DNA from 3 places in the Pantoea sp. SGAir0418 genome. Region 1 is predicted to be linked to each of the others. Evidence: predicted binding sites of a transcription regulator. Region 1 holds the regulator's gene; each other region holds the start of a gene.

What was found. The regulator Fur, encoded in region 1, represses iron uptake genes when iron is present. The targets are predictions, from matches to a motif close to ATAATAATGAGAACNACTATCAA.
Region 2: the regulator Fur is predicted to act here: its motif matches at 1,758-1,780, upstream of fes (enterochelin esterase).
Region 3: the regulator Fur is predicted to act here: its motif matches at 2,036-2,058, upstream of C1N84_RS19815 (TonB-dependent siderophore receptor).

Annotation. Positions count from the first base shown of each region.
Region 1 covers NZ_CP027911.1:2,826,085-2,829,350, forward strand. The annotation lists gene ybfF (esterase) at 1-181, shown strand, start outside; gene ybfE (LexA regulated protein) at 351-626, shown strand; gene fldA (flavodoxin FldA) at 764-1,294, shown strand; gene fur (ferric iron uptake transcriptional regulator) at 1,647-2,096, shown strand; gene C1N84_RS13180 (hypothetical protein) at 2,158-2,553, opposite strand; gene glnS (glutamine--tRNA ligase) at 2,790-3,266, opposite strand, start outside.
Region 2 covers NZ_CP027911.1:3,494,379-3,497,644, reverse strand. The annotation lists gene C1N84_RS16385 (enterobactin synthase subunit F) at 1-437, opposite strand, end outside; gene fes (enterochelin esterase) at 430-1,704, opposite strand; gene C1N84_RS16375 (TonB-dependent siderophore receptor) at 1,966-3,266, shown strand, end outside.
Region 3 covers NZ_CP027912.1:168,511-171,776, forward strand. The annotation lists gene C1N84_RS19805 (amino acid ABC transporter permease) at 1-717, opposite strand, end outside; gene C1N84_RS19810 (ABC transporter substrate-binding protein) at 714-1,610, opposite strand; gene C1N84_RS19815 (TonB-dependent siderophore receptor) at 2,103-3,266, shown strand, end outside.

The sequences.
Region 1 (3,266 bases):
TCATCCGGCGCTGTTTATTCGCGGCGGTGATTCACCCTATCTGGACAATCAGCACCGTGATGCGCTGCTGCGCCAGTTCCCGCAGGCGCAGGCGCACATTATCAGCGGTGCTGGCCACTGGGTGCATGCCGAAAAACCCGATGCCGTGCTGCGCGCGGTGCGCCGCTTTTTTAACCTGTAAAAGCAAAAGCTTGCTACGGGCGGTTTAGGGTTGGCGTCGCGCCGGGCGCTGGAGTATGATGTCGCGCTAAAAATTTGCCGCGGATGCTTTTTTCGCCGCGGTCGGGCCGATAAATGTTTAAATCGCGCAGCGCCTTTCCGCCGTTCGCGCCCACGCAGTTTCACAAACCATGGCAAAAGAACAGACAGATCGTACCACGCTCGATCTCTTCGCAGACGAGCGGCGTCCCGGTCGCCCTAAAACCAGTCCGCTGTCGCGTGATGAGCAGCTGCGCATTAATAAGCGCAACCAGCTGAAGCGCGACCGGGTGCGCGGCCTGCGCCGCGTTGAGCTGAAAATGTCCAGCGAAGCGGTCGACGCGCTTAATACGCTGGCCGAGCAGCAGAACATCAGCCGCAGTGAACTGATTGAACAAATGCTGCTGGCGCAGCTCAAACTGGCGTAACGTGCGCAGACCGCACGCTGGAACACAAACTCAGCGCTTTACACATTCCGCGCTTTTCGCCGGTCTGCTATCATTCGCATAACTGTGTCGTCTTCTGACTTACTTTCACAATCAGGATTTAAGAGGTTACTCACTCCATGGCAATCGTAGGCATTTTCTTCGGCAGCGATACCGGCAACACTGAAAACATTGCAAAAATGATCCAGAAACAACTGGGTAAAGATGTCGCCGAAGTGCATGACATTGCTAAGAGCACCAAAGAAGATCTCGAAGCATTCGATATTCTGCTGCTGGGTATTCCGACCTGGTACTACGGTGAAGCCCAGTGCGACTGGGATGACTTCTTCCCGACGCTGGAAGAGATTGATTTTAACGGTAAGCTGGTGGCGCTGTTTGGCTGCGGCGATCAGGAAGATTACGCCGAGTACTTCTGTGACGCGATGGGCACCATTCGCGACATCATTGAGCCAAACGGCGCAGTGATTGTGGGCCACTGGCCAACCGAAGGTTACCACTTCGAAGCCTCTAAAGGTCTGGCAGACGACAAACACTTTCTCGGCCTCGCCATCGATGAAGATCGTCAGCCTGAACTGACTAACGAGCGCGTCGACAAATGGGTTAAGCAGATCTTTGACGAGCTGCAGCTGCAGGCGATCATCGAAGCCTGATGCTTTCCTGTCCGATGTGGGCGCTGGCTCACATCGGGCAATGGAATTACCTATAAAAATAATAGCTACGGTTTTTTAACTTTTTCCCTCAATTCTGTAGAATACCCGCAACGGTCATCTGCTTATTCCTCGGGCATCAGACTGAGACTGCGCGAAAAGGAACATCGATCTGCACGATCCCGCTGAGGTTCACGACATTTCTCCTTACAGCATCCGGGGAATTGTCCGCCGCAGCCGGTTTTCATTTCGCAGGCTGAGCTCTATAATGAGACGCAAATGAGAATGCGCGTTGACCACACATTCAAGGCCTTTGCGCCGTAAGTGACTAGCAAAGTAACAGGACAATATCCGCATGACTGACAACAACTCCGCATTGAAAAAGGCTGGCCTGAAAGTCACGCTGCCCAGACTGAAGATTCTGGAAGTGCTTCAGGGACCCGGACCCGAGTCCCATCATGTCAGTGCGGAAGATTTGTACAAACGCCTGATCGACATGGGCGAAGAGATTGGTCTGGCGACGGTATACCGTGTTCTGAACCAGTTTGACGACGCCGGCATCGTGACGCGTCATAACTTCGAAGGCGGGAAATCCGTGTTCGAACTGACCCAGCAGCATCACCATGATCACCTGATTTGCCTCGACTGCGGCAAAGTGATCGAGTTTAGCGATGAATCTATCGAAACGCGTCAGCGTGAGATTGCAACACGCCACGGTATCAAACTCAGCAACCACAGCCTGTATCTGTACGGCCACTGTGCGCTGGGAGACTGCCGCGAAGACGAGACGCTCCACGATCAGTAATTGAATATGCTATGCAGTATAAAAAAACCGGTGCCAGGCACCGGTTTTTTTATGGCTGCGTTCAGGCGACCAGCGTTTCCTGCAAATAGCGCCAGCGCGGAACAGGCGTGCTGCAGTCCAGCACCGCCAGCGAAATGCGGGTCTGGTTATTGCCGTTAAGCATTTGCAGTTCGTGATACTGAATGGTCACTTCCTGCTGCTGCTGGGAAATGATGGCATGCTCACTGGTGGCGATTCGCATCCCTTCCCGCTGCCCGTGCAGTTTGCGAAACAGGGTTTCAGTGTCATTGAGATCGAGCTGTTTGCCTTGCGGCGTCACCATTTTGAAGTCGGGATGAAAGTGCGACAGCAGCAGGTCCATACTGTCATCGCTGCCTTCGGCCTGATTAAAAATACGTTCGATAAGCTGATGTAAAACCACCACGCTATGTTTGGCTTCCAGAGCGAGACTTGTCATTTTTCTTCCTTCGCTAACCCGCACAGCAACATTTAAGAGCGCATAGCCTACCTGAAAATAATGATTTCACACGGGTAAATTAGTTAATTTTATTAAAGTCAGATTAGTCGTAATCGCGCGCGATTACTGTTTTTTGTCTGGTTCAGCATAATCGATTCCCGTTTGCAGATAACGGGCAATAAAAAAGGGCGATTGCTCGCCCTTTGCTGATCATATCGTGCTATCAAGCAGTAAAATTATTCGCCGATTTTTGCCCAGGTATCACGCAGACCCACGGTGCGGTTGAACACCAGTTTCGACGGCTGCGAGTACACGCTGTCAGCGCAGAAGTAACCTTCGCGCTCAAACTGATACGGTGCCAGCGCACTGGCGGCACGCAGACCCGGCTCAACGAAGCCCTGTTTGATCTCCAGCGAGTTCGGGTTGATGGTGGTGAGGAAATCCTCGGCCGCGCCCGGGTTTGGCACGCTGAACAGACGATCGTACAGACGGAATTCGGCAGGCAGCGCGTGAATCGCCGACACCCAATGGATAACGCCTTTCACCTTGCGGCCATCGGCCGGATCTTTGCTCAGGGTGTCGACATCGCAGGTAGCGTAGATGCAGGTAATGTTGCCGGCTTCATCTTTCGCCACGCGCTCGGCACGAATGACATAAGCGTTGCGCAGACGAACTTCTTTACCCAGCACCAGACGTTTGTACTGCTTGTTGGC
Region 2 (3,266 bases), 670 kb from region 1:
CTGAAGCCATCCACCACCAGATGGTGATAGCGCTGATACCAGAACCAGTGCTGCTCGCCGAGGCGGAACAGACGATGGTGCCACAGCGGCGCGCCGCTCAGCACACGCAGGTCACCCTGCATATCGGCACGCATCAGGGCGCGTGCGGCGGCAGCGGCATCCGCTTCGCCGCGCAGATCAACGATGTCTGGCAGGCTGAAGGTCTGCGGCTGCGGCCACTGCAGCGGCTCGCCGTCGATTTCGCCGAACGCCATATTCAGGGTATCGGCTTCCTGCATGCCGTCGACGATGGCCTGCGCCAGCAGCGCGCTGTTGATGTCGCCGCGCAGTTCGACAAAGTGCGCGACCGCGTAGGCGTTGTGATGGCGGCTGAGCTGGTCGGCGATCCAGATGCCAGGCTGCGCCGCCACCAGCGGCAGAGTTTGTTGGTCAATCATAGTGTCGTTCATCAGAGAATTTACTGTCGCTCCGGTTCACGTCTGGCGTGATGAATGAATTTGGATTGCGCCACAAAGCTTGCAGACCGTCGAGCAGACCACCGCGCCAGCACAGCGCGTCATGGCCGCCCTCTACCGGCTGGTAATGCACCTGATAGCCGGCAGCGGTAAGTTGTTGTTGTAATTGTTGATTGGCTTGCAGAATCAGGCCTTCACGCTGGCCTGCTTCCAGCCAGAAACGCAGCGGCTGGCGAGGTGCCAGGCCATGGTCCAGCGCCTGCAGCAGCCAGCCATGCGGGTTACCACGCTCCGGCCACCAGAAGGAGCCGGACAGGCTGAGCGCATTACCAAAGGTGTGGGGAAAGTGCAGCGCGGCAAACACCGCGGCCAGACCGCCGAAGCTTTGTCCGGCAACCAGCGTGCGCGCCGGCTGCGCATCGTACGGCATCCAGCGTGCCACCTGCGGCAACAGCTCCTGCTGCACCGCCTGCCAGAATTGCGGATTGCATGGCAGCTCGCGGCTGCGGTGTTCGCGATCGATAATGTCGATAAACAGGTAGACCGCCGGCGGCAGCTTGCCCGCGGCCGTCAGCTGCTGCAGCGGTCCGGCAATCGGCATCTGCTGCGCCCAGAACTGACCATCGAGCAGTATCGCCAGCGGACGCGGGCCGTGCTGCGCCTCGCCTGTGGCGTACAGCCACACCCGTCGACGATTGCCGAGCAGCGCACTGTCCCACTGCTGCTCCTGCAGCGTCAGCGCCGGGGCGCGGCCCTCATCCACCGCACGCCACACCTGCTGGTCGGGCGCGTCAGGCAGGTGCAGCAGTGACACGCCCATGCCGCGTCCGCCGGACCAGCTGCGCAGCGGATTGAGCGCATCGGCCTGCGCGGCAGGGAATTTTTCGCGCCACCAATGGCGCAGCGCATGCATGTCAGGCTCGCCGCTGAAATCGCTGGCCTGCCGATCCGGCATCAGGCAGTAGCTGCCGCGCCAGTGTGACGGCAGCACGGTTTGCCAGTACCAGACATCGCTACTGGCGACGCGCATCAGCGATTGCGGCGGGCGCCGCTGATGGTGATCGGTCACGCCGGTGATGTTGATCCACACGCGCTGGGTGTGGGAGGTGGTTTCACTGCCTTGCGGATCGCGCCAGAAGAAGGTCACCAGACAGGTGCCATCCTGCTGCGGCTCAATGCGCGGAATGCCCTGAGTCTGTTGCTCCTGCCACCAGGCTTCGCTACCAATTCCATCATTTCGCCAGGTCATAGGGGCTGCCAGTCGCCGTCTGTACGGGGAGGTTTACATAGGATTGATAAATAATACTATTGATAATTATTTGCATTTGCAATAGGGTGACTGCGCTCAAAATGAGCACGCACGTTCCGTCTGGCACCCGGTAAGTCATGGGATTCAGCAAAGGATGGCCCTGCCAGGTGTGAACGGCTGCGCGATAAAGACAGGGATCTTCTCACCGGCTCGCCAGTCACTCCGCTGTGGCGCAGAACTGGCCTTCCAGGAATGAAAAAAATGAAGCATTACTCGCGGTTAACCTTCGCTATTTTGATTGAACTGGGGCTCAGCGCCTCACTGCTCTCCGGCAGCGCCTGGGCAGCAGAGACTTCCAGCAAGACGACTTCCAGCAACGCCTCTTCTCCCGATGCCAGCGCGATGGACGGTGGCACCTTAATGGTGACGGCCCAGCAGCAGACGCTGCAGGCACAGGGGGTTTCCACCATCACCGCCGATGAGATCAAAAAGCATCCACCGGCGCGCGATGTCTCAGAAATTATCCGTACCATGCCGGGGGTTAACCTGACCGGTAACTCGACCAGCGGCCAGCGCGGCAACAACCGTCAGATCGATATTCGCGGCATGGGACCGGAAAATACCCTGATCATGGTGGACGGCATGCCGATCACCAGCCGTAACTCAGTGCGTCTCGGCTGGCGCGGTGAGCGTGATACGCGCGGCGATACCAACTGGGTGCCGCCGGAGATGATTGATCACATCGACGTGATTCGCGGGCCGGCCGCGGTGCGCTACGGTAACGGCGCGGCGGGCGGTGTAGTGAACATCATCACCAAAAAGTACAGCGATCAGCAGTGGCACGGTTCGTGGAATACCTACTTCAACGCGCCGGAACACAAATCGGAAGGGGCGACCAAACGCACCAACTTCAGCCTTGAAGGGCCGCTGGGCGACGACTTCAACTTCCGGCTGTATGGCGGTTTAGCCAAAACTCAGGCCGACGCGTACGACATCAATGAAGGACATGCGGCAGCGCGCACCGGCAGCTATGCCGGCAGCTACCCGGCAGGCCGCGAAGGCTCGGTAAACAAAGACATCAATGCGTTGCTGAGCTGGGCGTTTGCCCCCATGCAGACGCTGGAGCTGCAGGCCGGTTACAGTCGTCAGGGCAACCTGTACGCGGGCGATACGCAGAACACCAACACTAACGCGCTGGTGAAGAGCCTGTACGGCGATGAAACCAACCGTCTGTATCGCCAGAATATTTCACTGAAATGGACCGGCGCGTGGGATAACGGCATCAGCACCAGCAGCTGGGCGCGCTACGAAAAAACCCGCAATACGCGCATTAATGAAGGTCTGGCGGGCGGCACGGAAGGGATTTTCTCCAACAGCGGGTTCAATACCATTCAGCTGGACGATGTGCTGCTGCACAGTGAAATCAGCCTGCCGTTTGAGCTGGGCGTCAATCAGACCGCGACGCTGGGCACCGAGTGGAACCAGCAGCGCATGAAAGATCCTTCGTCGACCACCCAGGCTGCCAGCAACGGCGCTGTGCCAGGCATCGCCAGCACCGGCCG
Region 3 (3,266 bases), on a different contig from region 1:
GATCTGCGCCGAAAACAGCACATCCTGCAGGGAGATCACCGATACCACCGCCGTGGTTTTCAGCTGGCCGATGATTTCGTTACCGGCCGGCGGCATGATGGCGCGCATCGCCTGCGGCAGTACGGTATGACGGAAAATCTGCGCCGGACGGTAACCCAGCGCACGTGCGGCTTCCAGCTGGCCATTGCCAACGCTCTGAATCCCGGCGCGCACGATCTCAGCCGCATAGGCAGACTGATGCATTACCAGCGCGATCACCGCCGCGCTGAACGGGCTGACCAGCGCATTGGACTGAGTACTCCAGATTTCACCCAGACCCGGCAGCGACAGCGAAATGGTCGGGTACAGCGCCGCGATGTTGTACCACAGGAACAGCTGTACCAGCATCGGCACGCCGCGGAAAAACCAGGTATAGAACCAGCTGACGCCGACCAGCACCGGGTTGGATGACAGGCGCATCAGCGCCAGCACCGTGCCAAAGGCGAAGCCCAGCACCACCGAAATCGCTGTCAGCTGCAGCGTCATCAGCACGCCCTGCAGGATTGACTCGCCAGTGAAGTTTTCCGCAATCACGCCCCATTCGAAGCGCGGATTGTTGATCATCGAATGCGCCATCGCCACCACGCACAACAGCACCACCAGCGCACTGAGCCAGCGTCCGTAGTAGCGTTTACCGACGATTTTCAGATCGTCGGTGTGGTCGTGAAAGTCACTCATTGAAAGATATCCTGATTACGTTTTGACTCTTTAACCGCGCCAAAGCCGATGCCCCAGTTATCCAGGATCTTCTGGTAGCTGCCATCTTTAATCAGCGAGTTCAGCGCTGCCTGTACGGCAGGTTCAAGCGCGGAATCTTTCGGGAAGGCGACCGATACCGGCGCATCATGCACGGTGATTTCGCCGCTCATGGTCAGCGGTTTGATCACTTTCACCTGCCACAGCAGGCCTTCGTATGGACCGAGGAACATCGGCACACGCCCGCTGACCACGGCCTGAACACCCGCCGGGCGATCCGGGAACACTGACACTTTAATCGGTTTTTTCCCGGCCGCTTCACAGGCTTTGCTGGCCTCTTCCAGACGGGTCACCTGGGTGGTGCCGGAACCGGCGCCGACTTCTTTACCGCACACCTCGTCGAGGGTTTTGAACGGCGCGACGTTGGCGTCTTTCCGCGAAATAATGCCGAGACGGCTGGCGTCGTAGTAACTCACGAAGTCGATAATTTTGGCGCGCGCCGGCGTGGCGTTGATGTTGGACAAGGCCACATCGTAGCGACCGGTTTTCAGTCCCGGAATGATGTTGTCGAAGCCGCCGGTATCACGCCACTGCACCTGAATGCCGAGACGCTCACCGACCGCGTTCATGATGTCAATTTCACGACCGGCCAGCGTTTTGTTGTCTTCTTTATAGAAGGTGGTGGGCGGCGTGTTGGGGTTGGTTCCTGCCACAATATAGCCACGCTTCGCCACGTCGGCGGGCACCAGGCTTTTCAGCGCGGCATCAGCCTGTACATGCAGTGAGCTGTCGGTTGGGACGGATTGTTCGGCGGCAAACGCGGTGTGCGCACTGAGAGCGAGTGCGAAAAGGGTGATACCTTTTGCGAATTTCACTGGAACCTTTCTCCTGATATTTAAAATGTTTCCCGGCAGGGAAAAGGCGTCGAGGTAGCGATGTATTTTTCCCTTTGCCCATGTCGCGTAAAGCCGCGCGGCGCAAAGGATTGTCATCCTCTGAACGTCCCGCAGCCATTCTCTGGAAGATAGGCAGCGATCACAAATGCGAAAAACAGATATCTATTGCCGAAATCCGGCAATAGGGTTCTTTGCTGGCCTGAATGCGGCCCTGTCATCGCGCAAAAATCAGATTGTTACCGCAAATCAGGCACCTGCTTATGCTGCCATGCTGAATGATTTGCTTATTAGCCATAACGTTCCTGTCTAAGCCAGCGTATCGCCCTGCTGACAAAAACTGACAAAAAAGCGGCCCGTCGAGGCGATTTGCGCAGGAATGTAAAGAAGTCGCACATCAATATACAATGCAAACCATTCTCATTATCATGCGCATTTGCTTACAAATGTTAACGCATCAGGGAGATGATATAAGTGAATGTAACTGTATGTGGCAAAAAGCGTCCGGTCGCACTGTGCCTGGCGGGCCTGTTAACCTCACCGGTGTTTGCCGCTGAACCCACGGAGAAGCTGGCCGACGATGAGTCGATGATTGTGACGGCAGAGCAGGAGCTGAAGCAGCAGCCGGGGGTTTCCACCATTACCGCTGAAGACATCAAAAAAAGTCCGCCCGTTAACGACCTCGCGGACATCATCCGCAAAATGCCCGGCGTTAACCTCACCGGTAACGGCGCCAGCGGCAGCCGCGGTAACAACCGTCAGATCGACATTCGCGGCATGGGCCCGGAAAACACCTTAGTGCTGATCGATGGCGTGCCGGTCACCTCCCGTAACTCGGTGCGTTACAGCTGGCGCGGTGAGCGCGACTCACGCGGGGATACCAACTGGGTACCGCCGGAAATGGTGGAACGCATTGAGGTGATACGCGGTCCGGCCGCTGCCCGTTATGGCTCCGGTGCCGCCGGCGGTGTGGTCAACATCATTACCAAACGCCCGACCAATGACTGGCACGGTTCGCTGTCGCTGTTCACTAACCAGCCAGAAGATGACAAGGAAGGCGCCACCCGCCGCGCAAACTTCAACCTCAGCGGTCCGCTGGCCGGTGAGGTACTCACCATGCGGCTGTACGGCAACCTGAACAAAACGGATGCCGACGCCTTCGACATCAATACCGCGCAAAATGGCGCTTACGCCGCCGGACGCGAAGGGGTGCGTAACAAAGACATTAATGGCGTGCTGTCGTGGAAAATCACCCCGACGCAGATTGTCGATTTCAGCTATGGCTACAGTCGCCAGGGCAATATTTATGCCGGCGACACGCAAAACAGCAACAGCAATGCCAGCGCCAGCGGACTGGTGGAAGCGCTGTACGGCAGCGAAACCAACCGCCTGTATCGCCAGAACTATGGAGTGGTGCACAACGGCATCTGGGACTGGGGCACCTCTAAGCTCAACTTTAGCTATGAGAAAACCAATAACACCCGCCTGAAAGAAGGCTCCGGCGGCAGCACCGAAGGGATGATCAACAGCGATACGTACGCTACCAGCCGGCTGGAGAGCTATCGCGCCGGCGGCGAGATCAATTTCCCGCTGCAGCTGCTGGTCGATCAAACCGTTACGCTGGGTGCTGAGTGGAAT